One region of the Colwellia sp. PAMC 21821 genome, then DNA from elsewhere that is predicted to be linked to it. Evidence: predicted binding sites of a transcription regulator. Region 1 holds the regulator's gene; each other region holds the start of a gene.
What was found. The regulator sigma-54, encoded in region 1, starts transcription at its own class of promoters, with help from an activator protein. The targets are predictions, from matches to a motif close to GTTGGCACGNNNNTNGNNT.

Region 1 (3,708 bases):
AGGCACATCATTAGGATCAGCGGGGAGGTTTCGCACATCGAGACTTACGGCTACATTCTCATAATCATTAATGACAGTATGGATGAGTGCAGGTAACAAGTTGACTGGAATATTATCAACGCAATAGTAGCCTAAATCCTCTAAAACGCGCAGTGCAACACTTTTACCTGACCCTGAACGGCCACTGACAATAATTAGCTTCATTTGTGTTTAACTCGCTTGTTGGATTAACTGATATAATTCTTGGTTACTTTCGCATTTACGTACTTGCTTGCAAAATTGCTTATCGCGAAAAATTTTTGCAATGCTCTGTAATGTACTGAGGTGGTTTTGACATTCTTCTTCAGGCACAAATAAGGCAATAAAAATATCAACTGCGCGATGATCAATAGCGTCAAAATCAATTGCTTCTTCTGTCGTTATTACCACGGCAATGGGCTGTGTAGCATTTTCCAAACGACCATGCGGTATAGCAATGCCATTACCTATGCCAGTTGACCCCATTCTTTCACGCTTAACTAGGCTTTCTAATAGCTGAAATGTGTCATGGTCAGCCAATTTATCGGCGGCCAGGCTACTTAAGTATTCTAGAATGCGTTTTTTACTGGAACCCGGTGCTGCACAAATAGTGCAGTCCGGGGATAAAATGTCTTGCAACTTCATAAACTTATAAAACCTAAAGCGACTTGGCGCTAATGTTTGTTAATTTTGCCTTTGTATTTCAGGATTTGGCGATCTAGCTTATCAATTAATGCATCAATTGATGCATACATATCATTATGCTCGGCCTTCGCGTGAACCTCTGAGCCACTTAAGTGCACAGTAGATTCGGCAATCTGATTCAATTTTTCTACGGTTAATACTACATGTACATTATTGATATGCTCAAAATGACGTTCTAGCTTTTCAAACTTGCCATTAACATAATCACGTAATGAGTCGGTAACATCGACATGGTGTCCAGTAAGATTAATTTGCATATGCTTCATTCCTCTTTTTTGGTGAATAAGACTGCCTACAATAGGCTTTTACGTTGATTTGACGGCGGTATAGAGAGCGACTCTCGATACTTGGCAATGGTTCTCCTCGCTACTTTTATACCTTGTTCAGCTAATATATCTGCGATTTTACTGTCGCTTAATGGCTTTGCGGGTATTTCGGCAGCGACGAGTTTTTTAATTAATTCACGAATAGCTGTTGAAGAGCACTCACCGCCATTTTCAGTACTTACGTGGCTAGAGAAAAAGTATTTAAGCTCAAAAATGCCTCTCGGTGTGTGCATGTATTTTTGTGTCGTAACACGAGAAATGGTTGATTCATGCATGTCTACAGCTTCTGCAATATCATTTAACACCATAGGTCGCATAGCTTCAGGACCATGTTCAAAGAAACCTTGTTGGCGTTGTACAATGCAATTTGAAACTTTTAATAAGGTATCATTGCGACTTTCTAAACTTTTGATAAACCATTTTGCTTCTTGTAAATTCGAGCGAATGAACTGACTATCAGCAGATGATTTCATTGACCTAGACATGGCGGCATATTGTTGATTAACTGATAATTTAGGTGCTGTATCGGGATTGAGCTCTACCGTCCAACGACCATTTTTCTTCTCAACGGAGACATCAGGAATTACGTATTGTTCTTCACTTTTTATGACGCTATCACCCGGGCGAGGATCTAAAGATTGGATCAAGCGAATAACTTCGCGTAATTGATCTTCTTTAATGCGCAATTTACGCATCAATTGTCGATAATCGCGATTACCAAGCAAGTCAATGTGCTCAGTGACGGCTAATTTACTTTCTGCTAGCCAAGGCGTATCTTTCGCAAATTGATTGAGCTGGATAAGTAAACACTCAGGAATTGAACGGGCAGCCACGCCAACGGGATCAAAAACGTTAATTCGTTTTAGTACCACTTCAACTTCATCGAGTTCTACATCGTCTATACCAACGCTTTCTAAGATCTCATCTGCGGTCACCGTTAAATAGCCGGCTTCATCAATGGCTTCAATAATGGCGATGGCAATGGTTCTGTCGGTATCGCTAAATGGCGTGAGTTGCATTTGCCACATAAGGTGGTCTTGTAGTGAGTCTTTCGTTTCACCCTGATAGGTATAATCTTCTGATGCGTGACCAACACCGCCGCTGCTAGCGCTAGCACTAAAGTTATCATCCCAAGTGCTATCACTGTTTAATTCTTCGGGAATATCGGTTTTGGCTAAACCTTCTGAGGAGCTAATTTCATCGATACTGGGGGCAGAATCTTCGCTACCATCGGAGGAGGCCATTTCTTTACTTTCGCCAACGCCTGCCGAGTATGCTTCTTCTAAATTGTCAGGGGTACTTTCAGAGTTATTATCAAAAGATTCATCAATTTCAAGTAAAGGATTACTTTCGAGTGCTTCTTGAATTTCTTGCTGGAGATCCAAAGTCGATAATTGCAGTAGCTTGATCGCCTGCTGCAATTGCGGGGTCATCGTTAATTGTTGTCCGATACGGAGTTGCAGAGTAGGACGCATTTACGTTTTCATTTCCCTGTTGAAATACATTAATTTTGTACCGCTTAAGTGTGTTATTCACTATAGCGTGAATTGTTCACCAAGGTATACATCTCTTACATGTTGATTCGCAAGTATTTGATTAGAATTACCTTCAGCGATCAGTTCACCATGACTAACGATATAAGCATGTTCACAAACATCGAGTGTTTCTCGTACATTATGATCAGTGATCAAAATACCAATGCCGCGTTCTTTTAAGTGTAGGATAATTTTTTTTATATCACCTACTGAAATTGGGTCAACACCAGCAAAGGGTTCATCAAGTAGAATAAATTTAGGGTCTGCCGCTAAAGCGCGAGCTATTTCAACACGTCGGCGTTCACCGCCAGATAAACTCATACCTAAGTTATCTTTGATATGACCGATGTTAAATTCTTCTAATAAATGTTCAAGTTTTTCTTCTCGCTCAACATCACTTAGGCTTTTACGTGTTTGTAAAATAGCCATAATGTTGTCATAAACAGATAACTTGCGAAAAATAGAGGCTTCTTGTGGTAAATAGCCGATGCCCTTGCGCGCGCGCTCATGCATCGGCAACAAGGTTAAGTCTTCACCGTTTAACACTATTGAGCCACTGTCGTTATTGACTAAGCCAACAATCATATAAAAGGAGGTAGTTTTACCCGCGCCATTGGGACCTAATAAGCCAACTATTTGTCCGGCGGACACTTTCATACTGACGTTTTTAACGACTTTTCTGCCTTTGTAGGCTTTTGCAAGACCGGTTGCTGATAATGTTGAAGTTGACATTTACTCTTGCTTGTCCTTAGATTTTTTAGGCAGTTCAGTTTTATTTTTTGGCTGTAATACCGTTTCTACTTTAGCGTTATCTAGGCTTTCAGCATTGACATATTCGGTGTCAAAATTATAAGTGATTTTACTGCCGCTAACTTCACTACCTTCTTGGCGTAGAAGTGCATTACCTGAAATAACCACGGTGTTCATACTGGGTTCATACCGAATTTCATTGGCTTGTAAATTTATTGGGCTACCATCTTGCAACGTTTGCTCAAATGTCGCTGGTGAACCCTTGGCAATATAAATTTTGTTATCACTTTTATCTTCGGTAATTACCTGAACTAATTCCGCATGTATCGTTAGTGTGCCTTGAGCAATAATGACATTATCGATATAACTGAATA
Region 2 (3,708 bases), 430 kb from region 1:
GTGACAATATTCGATTCGTTAGGTGATAGTCATATTATGACTTATTACTTTATTAAAGATGATCCTGCTGCTAATCCAAATGAGTGGATGCTTTTTGCTTCTGTTGATGGCAAGCCTATTGACTTGGTTGATCCTGCTGGCGATGGTAACACGAACCCCGTTGGTGGAGCTGTATCAGGTCCTTTATCGGCAAGCGGTGGTTTGACTGGCGCTAGATTGATATTTGATTCTTCAGGCGATTTTCAGTCTCAAATACCAGCGGATGCCTTTGGTGGTATTACCACTAGAGACTTTGCTAACCATTTGCCTAACGGTGCAGACACATCACAAACGATTCAAATTGATTTTAACCTAGATCCCTTAGGTCCTAATCCAAATGAGCCAACTCAGTTTGCTTCTAACTTTGAAGTAACTTCTCTGCAGCAAGATGGTTTAGCTGTTGGCCGATTAACCGGTATTGATATTGGTACTGATGGTTTAGTCAGAGCAACATATAGTAATGGTACTTCTGAACCATTATCACGAATTGCGATGGTAAACTTTGCCAATGAGCAAGGCTTGCAACAGGTGGGTAATACCGGTTGGAAAGAGAGCATTACTTCAGGTATAGCGTTAGCGGGTGAGGGCGGTTCTGGTACTTTTGGTACGATAAACTCTTCAGCTTTAGAGCAGTCGAACGTAAACTTAACGTCAGAATTGATTGATTTAATCTCGGCGCAACGTAACTTCCAAGCGAACTCGCGAGCACTTGAAGTTGATAATCAACTAAACCAAACTATTCTACAAATTCGTTAATTTAAATAGACGATAATTGTACGAAGCTTAAGGATTAATCAATTAGTCCTAAAAATTTAAAGCCAGATAATCAAATATTGATATCTGGCTTTTTTATGTTCAGGCCGTTCCTAGCCATCCATGGCTTCACGGCATTAGTGCATCTCGGTAATTGCTCCTGCATTACTCTAATGACTTACATCCCTGTAAGAACATGCACGTCGATGAACGGTATGCTGCGATCACATGGCCGTTCCTAGCCATCCATGGCTTCACGGCATTAGTACATCCATGCACGTCGCCGTTCCTTGCCGTCCATGGCTTCACGGCATTAGTGCATCTCGGTAATTGCTCCTGCATTACTCTAATGACTTACATCCTTGTAAGAACATGTACGTCGATGTGAAAGAGCAGCGATGTCCAGGCCGTTCCTAGCCATCTCGGTAATTGCTCCATGCATTACTCTAATGACTTACATCCCTGTAAGAACATGGCTTCATGGCATTAGTGCATCTCGGTAATTGCTCCTGCATTACTCTAATGACTTACTTCCCTGTAAGAACATGCACGTTGCCGTTTCTAGGCATATTACGGTTTTGGTGTTTTTAATGCATTTTAATTTTTTGACGGTATAAATACCGACCTACAACGATCAATCGCTAAGCTTTATTTAGGTATCTCTAAACTTTATTTAGGTGTTGTAGGCTGCTTTATCTTCTTTGTACCACCGGGCTTCAGCCCATCAATTTGATTTCATGCTTTATTTATCCTAATAGTGTGTTTTTTGACTTAATTACGACCAGCAAAAAGCCATTCAACTTATACATAACATTGCCCTTCTTAATTTTCTGGCACTTTATTTGCAACACTTCAAATATGATTAATATTAAGGGTGAATTTCATTATGGATAAGTTGCTGTATATCGCCATGAGTGGCGCGAAGCAAAACATGCAAGCCTTATCAGTGAATGCTAATAACCTCGCTAACGCCAAAACTACAGGCTTTAAAGCTGATTTAGCTAATGCTAGGGCAATGCAGGCTTTCGGTGAAGGTATGCCTACTCGGGTGTTTTCAATGACCGAGCGTGCAGGCCAAAACTTTGACAGTGGCGCTTTATTAAGTACTGGGCGTGATCTTGATGTCGCAATTCAAGGTGAAGGTTGGCTAGCGGTTCAAACTAAAGATGGCAATGAAGCTTATACCCGAAATGGTCAGTTAAAATTAAACGATAACGGGGCACTTGAAACATCAAGAGGTGATCTGGTTATTGGTGACAGAGGGCCTATTTTCTTACCATTACCCATTAGTAAACTTAATATTTCTGCTGACGGTACCATTATGGTTCAGCCTGAAGGTGCACCGAGTAATGTTCAAGAAGAAGTTGGCAGAATTAAATTTGTTAACCCAGACAATCGCTTGCTAGAAAAAGGCAGTGATGGCCTATTTCGTCGTAAAGACGGCAATAATGAGCCGGCTGATATCACGGTAAAAGTAGCGAGTGGCTCATTAGAATCAAGTAACGTAAACCCTATCAGTGAAATGACCGATATGATCGCGCTGCAGCGTCAATTTGAAATGCAGTTAAAAATGATGAAAACTGCCGAAGAAATTGATTCAAGTGCAGCATCATTATTACGAGCGTTCTAAATAAATTTTTGAGGTGATGTATGAACCCAGCATTATGGATTAGTAAAACAGGCTTAGATGCGCAAACAAAAGAAATTGCGGTTATATCTAACAACTTGGCGAACGCCAGTACTATTGGTTTTAAAAAGAGCCGTGCGGTATTTGAAGATTTACTTTATCAAAATATTAACCAACCCGGTGGTCGTTCAGCGCAAGATACTGAAATGCCGTCAGGGTTAATGTTAGGTGCGGGCACGAAAGTGGTGGCAACACAAAAAATTCATACCCAAGGTGACATGCTTAATACCGATAATGCCTTGGATCTGATGATTCAAGGTGAAGGTATGTTTGAAATTTTAATGCCTGACGGATCTTCTGCCTATTCACGCAACGGTCAGTTTACCATGGATGAAGAAGGCAACGTTGTTACACCGGGCGCAGGTTATCTATTACAACCGCAAGTTACCGTGCCTGAAGATGCCTTAAGTATCATCGTTTCACAAGACGGTGAAGTTTCTGTTACTTTGCAAGGCCAAGCTGAACCTGCCGTGGTTGGACAAATTAATACCGTTAATTTTATTAACCCGACCGGTTTAGAGCCTATTGGGCAAAACTTATATGTTGAAACGTCAGTCAGTGGTGCGCCACAAGAAGGTGTTCCGGGCTTAGAAGGTTACGGTCTATTAGTGCAAGGTGCGCTAGAAACCTCCAATGTTAATACCACTGAAGAGTTGGTTAACCTAATTGAAAGTCAGCGTGTTTATGAAATGAACTCGAAAGTTATTTCAGCCGTTGACCAAATGCTTAGCTACATTAATCAGCAATTATAAAGTTGAGGAAGGTATCATGAAAGGCAAACAATCTTCTTTACTACGCACCTTCTTTACGGTGAGCATAGTTGCAATATTATTTACTGGTTGTGCCAGTATTGAACAGGCAAAAACAATGCCTAATGACCCAGATTTTGCGCCTATTTTGCCGGAAATGGAGGATAAACCTTTAGTGCCAACAGGCTCACTTTTTAACATCAACTATGTAAATAATATCTATTCAGACTCTAAAGCACATCGAGTTGGTGATATTATTTCAGTAATTTTAAGTGAAAGCACACAAGCGAATAAAAATGCAAAAACTGAGTTGAAAAAAGCCAATAACGCAGCGCTTAATCCTATTACGGGTATTGGTGGCGCGGCGATAAATTTCAACAACAAAGCATTACAGTTTGGTTATGACCAATCGTCAAATTTCAAAGGTGACTCAAAAGCTGATCAGAGCAATAGCTTAGCCGGCAATATTTCTGTTCATGT
Region 3 (3,708 bases), 430 kb from region 1:
TTGTAGGCTTGCTTGATATTGCATAGAGTTTTCTAGATACAAGTTTCGTTCCACTTGTACATCTACGCTGTTACCGTCACCCGTGTCAGCTTGGTCAGGTACGCGAAAACCCACACCGTTATTGAGCTCCATACGAACATCGAAATGTTTTTCGTTAGTTCGCGTCATACCCGATTGTTGTTTTGAGGATGCTTGCGCTAATGCGGCTTTGAAATCCATTCCTTTGGCTTTGTAGCCTGGTGTATCGGCATTAGCAATATTACCTGCAATAAGTTCAGCGCGTTGAGCACGCACTTGCAAACTTTGCGGATAAATGCCGAATGCTTTTTCAAAACTAATAGCCATAAAAAAATACCTCCATATTGATGGAGGTATTCATTCAAGATTTATGCCAGAGATTTAGAGAAGGGTTGCTTTTTTTGGTAAACGATACCAGGACTACAGCGGATCATATTAAAATCTTGGCTTATACCTGAAAGTGATTCAGAGGCGCCAAGAAATAAATAACGGTCTTTATTTAGCGTTGCATGTATTTGAGAAATTATTTTTGTTTTTAGCTCCGGAGAGAAGTAAATCAAGACGTTACGACAGAAAACCAAATCAAACCGCCCCATTAAGCTATAACTATTTAACAAGTTTAATTGGCGAAAACTGACCATATTTTTAATAAAGTCTTTCACCTTTAGCATGCCGTTATCGCTGGCTTCAAAGAACTGCTGTCTTCGTTCCCGAGATAAACCTCTTGATAATGCTAAACTGTCGTATTGCGCATTTTTACAATGTTCCAACATCGTATTAGAGATGTCAGTGCCAATAATTTGAACACCTCCAGGAAATGCGCCGGGGTTACTTTGTTGATATTCATAAATCGCCATGGCTATTGAATAAGGTTCTTGCCCGGATGAGCTTGCCGCTGACCAAATTTTTAGCTGAGTACGCTGGCCTTTAAATTCTGGCAGTATACGTTTTTTCAAAAGCTCGAAGGGATATTCATCGCGAAACCATAACGTTTCATTTGTGGTCATGGCGTCAATAACTGCCGCCCGCAGTTGCCGATTTAAGGGGTTAAGCGTTTGTGTTATTAAATCAGTCAACGACTCAACATCAAATTTCGCCATCAATGGTGCCAAGCGACTTTTAACTAAGTACTGCTTACTTTCACCTAAAACAATACCGCATTGCTGCTCTAGGAATGTTTTAAACTGATGGTAACATTTATCATCGAGTTGCTTAGTTAACACTAGCTATAATCCACCTTATTTAAATATTGTAAAAAAGCATTAAGAAGTTTCATCGTGTTTTAACCATTTTTTAACTGCTGTAGCTAACTCATCAGGATGAAATTTAGGAATAAAATCTTCAGCTCCTACTTTTTTTACCATGGCATTATTAAAAACACCACTGAGTGAAGTGTGAAGAATAACAGGCATTTTTTTCATGCGCTCATTGTGCTTAATTTCCGCGGTTAGCGTATAACCATCCATTTCTGGCATTTCAATATCAGAAATTAACAGCGCAACCTTTTCAGTAATACTGTGTTGACATCCGTCAGCAATTACCTGCAATTGCTCAAGGGCATCTTGACCATTTTTAGCCAAAAGCATAGTTACACCAAGGGGTTCAAGAGCTCGCTTGACTTGATTACGGGCGACGGTTGAGTCATCCGCGATCATAATGACTCGATCGCCAATTTTTTCGCCAACCGTTGCGTCGGCAATCCCTTCACTTAATTCAGTTGAAATTGGACTAATTTCATTGAGAATTTTTTCAACATCAAGAATGGAGACCATTTCGTTGTCAATTTCGGTAACTGCCGTGAGGTAGCTTGATTTACCTGTACCCTCTGGTGGAGGCATCATGTCTTTCCAACTGAGTGTTACAATGCGCTCAACACTAGCAACAAGAAATCCCTGCACGCTTCGGTTATACTCAGCAATAATGACAAAACTGCTTTCTGTTTGAACAATATCAGGACCACCCGTAGCTTTACTTAAATCAATAACGGAAATAGTTTGGCCACGAATATGAGCTACGCCTTTAATGAACTTATCTTGCTTGGGTAATACAGTCAACCTAGGACAAGGCATCACTTCACGTACTTTAAAAACGTTAATACCAAAGCGCTGTCTACCAATAAGTTTAAATAACAACAACTCCAATCGATTTTGTCCTACTAATTGGGTGCGCTGATTCACTGAGTCTAATATACCTGTCATAAAAAACCTCTTAGGTATGCCAATGTATATAACAAAGGCACGATTCTTGATTGTATCCCATTTAAACGACAATCATTTAACCGATAACGTAAATATTTTGACGTTATTCGTGTGACATTGTATTTAGTTAAACTTATATTAAGTTTAGACGAGTATTTTTATTTCCCTAGCAGTAAGATAAAAAACCATGAGAAAATTAAAGATATTAGTAAGCGTAACCCTTATTTACTTAGCCATAGCTAATCCTGGCTCAGCAATGACATTTGATCGTGATTATCTCTATAATTTCATCAAAAATCATGTCGAAAATAACGTCAGTCTGCCTGAACAGGGAAAGTTAAAAGTCGACGTAGCGGAAATAGATCCTCGCATTACACTGCACCCTTGTCTATCACCATTAACGGCAAATATACCTGAAAACCATAATGGTAGAAACGTAAATGTTAAAATTGTTTGTCCCGACGAGGATCCTTGGCAGTTATTTATTCCAGTTAAAATTCAGACAATTGTACCTGTATTAGTAACGCGAATACGCATAAGCAAAGGTACCTTACTCAATAATGATAATATTGAGATTATATTTAAAGATAACAGCCAAATAAGAGGCACAGTGCTAACTGACCCCAGTGTAGTGACTGGTGCAAGAACAAAAAGAAATTTATCTCAAGGTAGCGCTATTACGAATAAAAACACCTGTTTTGTTTGTAAAGGCGAACCCGTAAACATTATCGCTAAATCTGATAATTTTGAAATTAAATCTTTTGGCGTTGCGCTAGACGACGGGAGTTTAGGCGAAATAATATCAGTACGAAATAAGAAATCTGGCCGCATAATTCAAGGGCAAGTTAACGCTATTAACCAAGTAGTAATTAATTTATAATAATTGCTTAAGTTTTCTGCTGTTTTGCCGATAAAAGGTTAGAAACCAATAACTGTTGTAAGTAGGATACAATAATGGCTATTAATATCAATAACTTGAATAATACCAATCAAGTAAAACAAAAAGTTGAACAACAAGTTCAAACCAAACAGCAAGTTAGCGAAAGTGCAAATGCCTCGCAACAAGCTAAATTGGCACCTCGTGATTCGGTATCAATTACCCCACAAGCAAAACAAATGACCGAGTTACAGAAAAAAGCGGCCGATGCGCCAGTGCTTAATCAGAAAAAAATTGCTGAATTAAAAAGTGCGATTGCCTCTGGAGAGTATAAAATCAATCCTGAGAAACTAGCAGCAAGCATTGCTAATTTTGAATTTGAACTCAACTAACTCAGCTAACTAAAAGTAAGAGTGGAGTATACAAGTGTCTGAAAAAATAACACCGCAACAATTGATTTCTCAACAGTTATTACAATTGACGCAATTAGAAGCGTTATTAGACACAGAGAAAGAAGTACTTCAGCAGCAAAATCCAGCTGCGCTTATTAGCATTACCTCAGATAAAAATAATTTGCTTATAGCGATACAAGAAATTGACAATGCTATAGGTCAA
Region 4 (3,708 bases), 960 kb from region 1:
AGATGTAGCACAAATTTATTTGTATTTATTAAATCAGTTTAAGCCAATAACACGGTAAAAAATCGTTATTTCGCCTATTTTACCACTATATGATTACCCCCTATTGGAGTGTTCTAAAGGTAGGAATAACTAAAGCTTTACTACTGAATATTCTCTAATGTTATTGGGCTACATGCCCAGTATCATCCATATTGTTTGAGTCATGGCTAAAAATAATTGCTAATCACTAAGTAAAAGGAATGTAAATATGAATTGGAATAAGTCGATTAAAATATCTTCTGTCGTCATTACCACCGTGTTACTTCTTTTACTCATTGTTAGAATTTCAGCACCAAGCTTAGTTACCTGGTATGTAAACCGAACCATTGAACAAACTGATGGTGTTAGTGGCACAGTAGCCGATGTTGATTTAGCTATTTTTATGGGTTCCTATACTATACATCAGGCTAATATTCGTCAGACCGGTGACGGGCAAGATTTACCTTTATTTACTGCAGAGCGTATTGATATCTCAATATTGTGGAGTGCCCTATTAAAGGGTCACTTGGTTACTGCTATAGTTTTAGTAAAGCCAGTGGTCAGCTTATATGACCGACCTCAAGATAAAGTGTTTGAGTCGAAAGCTATTACCGATGAAAAAACATGGTTAGGCTTAGCCCGAAACCTTAGTCCTTTTACGATAAATAAGCTGACCATAAAAAGTGGCACTTTTACCATCGACGCTAAGTCAAAACTAAAACGCGCTGAGCTAGCGGTACAAAATATTCAGCTCAATGTCACTAATATAGCCAACGCTAAAGGTCCGGGCACCATTGCTAAAGTTGATATGACAGGCGATATACAAAACCGCACTAAACTTGTGCTAAACGCAAGCTTTGACCCTAATACAACAAAGCCAACTTTTGATATCAACCTTGAAATGGCTAAGCTTCCGGTGGCTTATATTGATGAAATAATTAAGTACTATGCCCCTTTTGATTTTGAAGCAGGCCAAATTGATATGGCTAGCGAATTAAAGTCTGTTGATGGTGAGCTTAACGGTTACGTTAAAGCGGGGATATATGAATTAGATGTTTTCTCTTGGCATGAAGACGTGGTTGAAGATGGTGATAATCCTGTTTTACTTTTAGTTGATTTGATTGGGGGGGCATTAGCTAGCTTATTCGAAAATGACAGTAGAGACTTAGTTGCAACACGTTTGCCCATTAAGGGATCACTTGACGATCCTAGTGTGTCTGTTCTGGATGCTATTTACGGTATACTTAAAAACGCATTTATTGAGGCTTATAGCCTCAAAGTAGAACACTCCATACCTGGGCTTGAAGCACCTAAAGATATTGAAGATGGCAATAATCAAAACTGAGCTTAACAGATAAAAAACTAGTCTACGAACTTAGTAGGCTGAGTAAAAACTATGTACATAACTGATATTTATTTACACCACTTAGCGATAATTAAAAGCGTGATAGGTTCAGATTAATCGTTTCAGACTGAAGCTAGGTATTTAAACATGAAAGCGATAACATTGGTTTAAAGTACCACCAAAGATCGCGTTTGTAGAACTAAGTAAGAAGAGTTCAGAAAAGTCTATTCTCAATATATGCTGTTGATTTACAGAATTATATTTATTTAGGTGGGCAGGAATTAAATAGTTACAGGTGTTGTCGTGCCGGTAACCCATAGTAAATCTCTTTTTAATGTTCAGGTTTAATAAATTTATTATAAAGTGGACTGACAGACGGTTGGATCTGTCAGTCCAGCTCTAAGCTATAATTTAACTAATAAATTTAAGCTTAAATCTATTGGCAATCGTTATCCTTGCAGAAACGATCAACTTCCTTTTCTGCTTCTTCTTTTGACTTACCATAACGCTCTTGGAGCTTACCTGCTAATTTTTCCCGCTGACCGTTTATTACGTCCATGTCATCATTGGTTAAATCACCCCATTGCTTTTGGGCTTCACCTTTCACTTGTTTCCATTTTCCTTCAAAAGTATCTTTGTTCATAGCTGTTCTCCTGTAATTTCAGATTAGGTGGTAAATAGTACTAAAACTAAAGTACTCCTACTGAAAAGCAAAAAATGCGCCAGCGTGTCAACCCCTTATAACATGGGCCAATACTCCAGGTTAGCAGTTAAAAACATGCACTTTTATGAAAGTATTACAGATAATCATGAATTATTTACAAATACTGATTACTTCTAACCACCGCAGCTTTATTTTAAACCTTTAACTCACTAATTTTAAACAACTTTAATTTTAATAACTTTGGTGCAAAGTTTGCTTCTACTTATACGCAATACAAGTATTTAATACCAAATAAGTTAACTAAATGGAGAAATATAATGAGTGAAGTAATTACAGGATTATTTGAAAATTCATCTAAAGCCAGTTTAGCTATTCATCGTTTAGGAAAGATTGGCATACTGAATAGTGAAATTAGCGTAGTCGCTAACGACTCATACGCCAAAGACGACTTTGCCATAGATGAAGGCAGCAAAGCCGCTGAAGGTAGTGTTATTGGTGCAGCTTCTGCTGGTATATTAGCGGCTGTAGTTGCTGGTTTTACTGCTGTGGGTACCGTAGCGACCGGTGGTGCTGGCTTACTTATCGCTGGCCCATTAGTTGCTGCATTAGCTGCCGGTGGTGCCGGTGCTGCTGCAGGTGGAACCATTGGTGCTATTATTGGTGCTTTTATTCCTGAGCATGAACTTAAGTATTATGAAGATGCTATTAGTAAGGGCTCAGTGTTAATTGGTATCAATTACACCGACGATAACAAAGATAAGATTAAAGACATACTTGAGCATGCGGGTGCTGTAAACGTTTCTACCGCATAAGTTTATAGCGGCAGCAATACAGTAAAAGGCAACTATTGTTGCCTTTTTTTTCGCTTTGAACGCTATATTTTCAAACGATAACGACCTTGATTATCAGGCTTACCTAAAAAGCTTAATGTTGCTTTTAATTGCTCAGGAAATTTAGCTGCAGGCGTTAAATAACCATTACCCGCTAAACGGCCACCTTGCTTTAACTCTGCACGATAGCTTAGCCCTAAGTTGTTATTAGGGTCGATATCGGCAATAAGTTCACCTTTATCACACGTTAACTTGGCCGAAAGCCCGCCGAGCTGAACTTTTTCTTCGAATGCAGTAACGGCGGCATTTTGCCATCGCAAATCACCTTGTAGTTCGCTACATATTGGCGCGCCAATAATAAAACGCTCAATGTTAAGTTGCAGTTGTTCATGGGCAATAATATCAATTGCTAAGTTAAGTCTTTTGGCCACCGTGTTTGCAGGAAGGTTAATTTCTGCATCTTCAACCACCATGTCTGACAACAACCCACTTATGGTCAGCTGTCCCTCAGGACCATTGACTAAAGCGTTACCAAAGGTAATATCAAGTTTAGGGTCAAGCATTAACACCGACATTAACGATAAAGAACTTTGCACTTGGTTAATAACAACGTCGTCCACCATAACTTGTAAAATACGGGTATGCCAAACAGTGCCTTCAATAGCGGAGACCGCGACATTTTTAGGTAATTTAATTTGCGCCATTAACCAACTTGCAGGCATTAACGCTAGAACAAAAACACAATACGCGGTGAAAAAAATTGCTGTATAAGCAAACTTCTTTTTCATTAATTTTTTCCTAACTGTAATCGACGAACACGGACCACACCTTGTTGGTCAGCTAAACTAAGA

Region 2: the regulator sigma-54 is predicted to act here: its motif matches at 1,622-1,640, upstream of flgF (flagellar basal-body rod protein FlgF).
Region 3: the regulator sigma-54 is predicted to act here: its motif matches at 2,250-2,268, upstream of flgA (flagellar basal body P-ring formation chaperone FlgA).
Region 4: the regulator sigma-54 is predicted to act here: its motif matches at 2,072-2,090, upstream of A3Q33_RS10740 (CsbD family protein).

Annotation. Positions count from the first base shown of each region.
Region 1 covers NZ_CP014943.1:1,537,143-1,540,850, reverse strand. The annotation lists gene rapZ (RNase adapter RapZ) at 1-204, opposite strand, end outside; gene ptsN (PTS IIA-like nitrogen regulatory protein PtsN) at 211-663, opposite strand; gene hpf (ribosome hibernation promoting factor) at 693-980, opposite strand; gene A3Q33_RS06500 (RNA polymerase factor sigma-54) at 1,016-2,524, opposite strand; gene lptB (LPS export ABC transporter ATP-binding protein) at 2,585-3,316, opposite strand; gene lptA (lipopolysaccharide transport periplasmic protein LptA) at 3,317-3,708, opposite strand, start outside.
Region 2 covers NZ_CP014943.1:1,102,553-1,106,260, reverse strand. The annotation lists gene flgE (flagellar hook protein FlgE) at 1-795, shown strand, start outside; gene flgF (flagellar basal-body rod protein FlgF) at 1,679-2,422, shown strand; gene flgG (flagellar basal-body rod protein FlgG) at 2,443-3,231, shown strand; gene flgH (flagellar basal body L-ring protein FlgH) at 3,248-3,708, shown strand, end outside.
Region 3 covers NZ_CP014943.1:1,108,058-1,111,765, forward strand. The annotation lists gene flgB (flagellar basal body rod protein FlgB) at 1-345, opposite strand, end outside; gene A3Q33_RS04630 (CheR family methyltransferase) at 387-1,241, opposite strand; gene A3Q33_RS04635 (chemotaxis protein) at 1,281-2,216, opposite strand; gene flgA (flagellar basal body P-ring formation chaperone FlgA) at 2,404-3,096, shown strand; gene flgM (flagellar biosynthesis anti-sigma factor FlgM) at 3,171-3,485, shown strand; gene flgN (flagellar export chaperone FlgN) at 3,520-3,708, shown strand, end outside.
Region 4 covers NZ_CP014943.1:2,497,113-2,500,820, reverse strand. The annotation lists gene A3Q33_RS10745 (DUF748 domain-containing protein) at 248-1,363, shown strand; gene A3Q33_RS10740 (CsbD family protein) at 1,800-2,006, opposite strand; gene A3Q33_RS10735 (hypothetical protein) at 2,345-2,839, shown strand; gene A3Q33_RS10730 (type II secretion system protein N) at 2,902-3,645, opposite strand; gene A3Q33_RS10725 (type II secretion system protein M) at 3,645-3,708, opposite strand, start outside.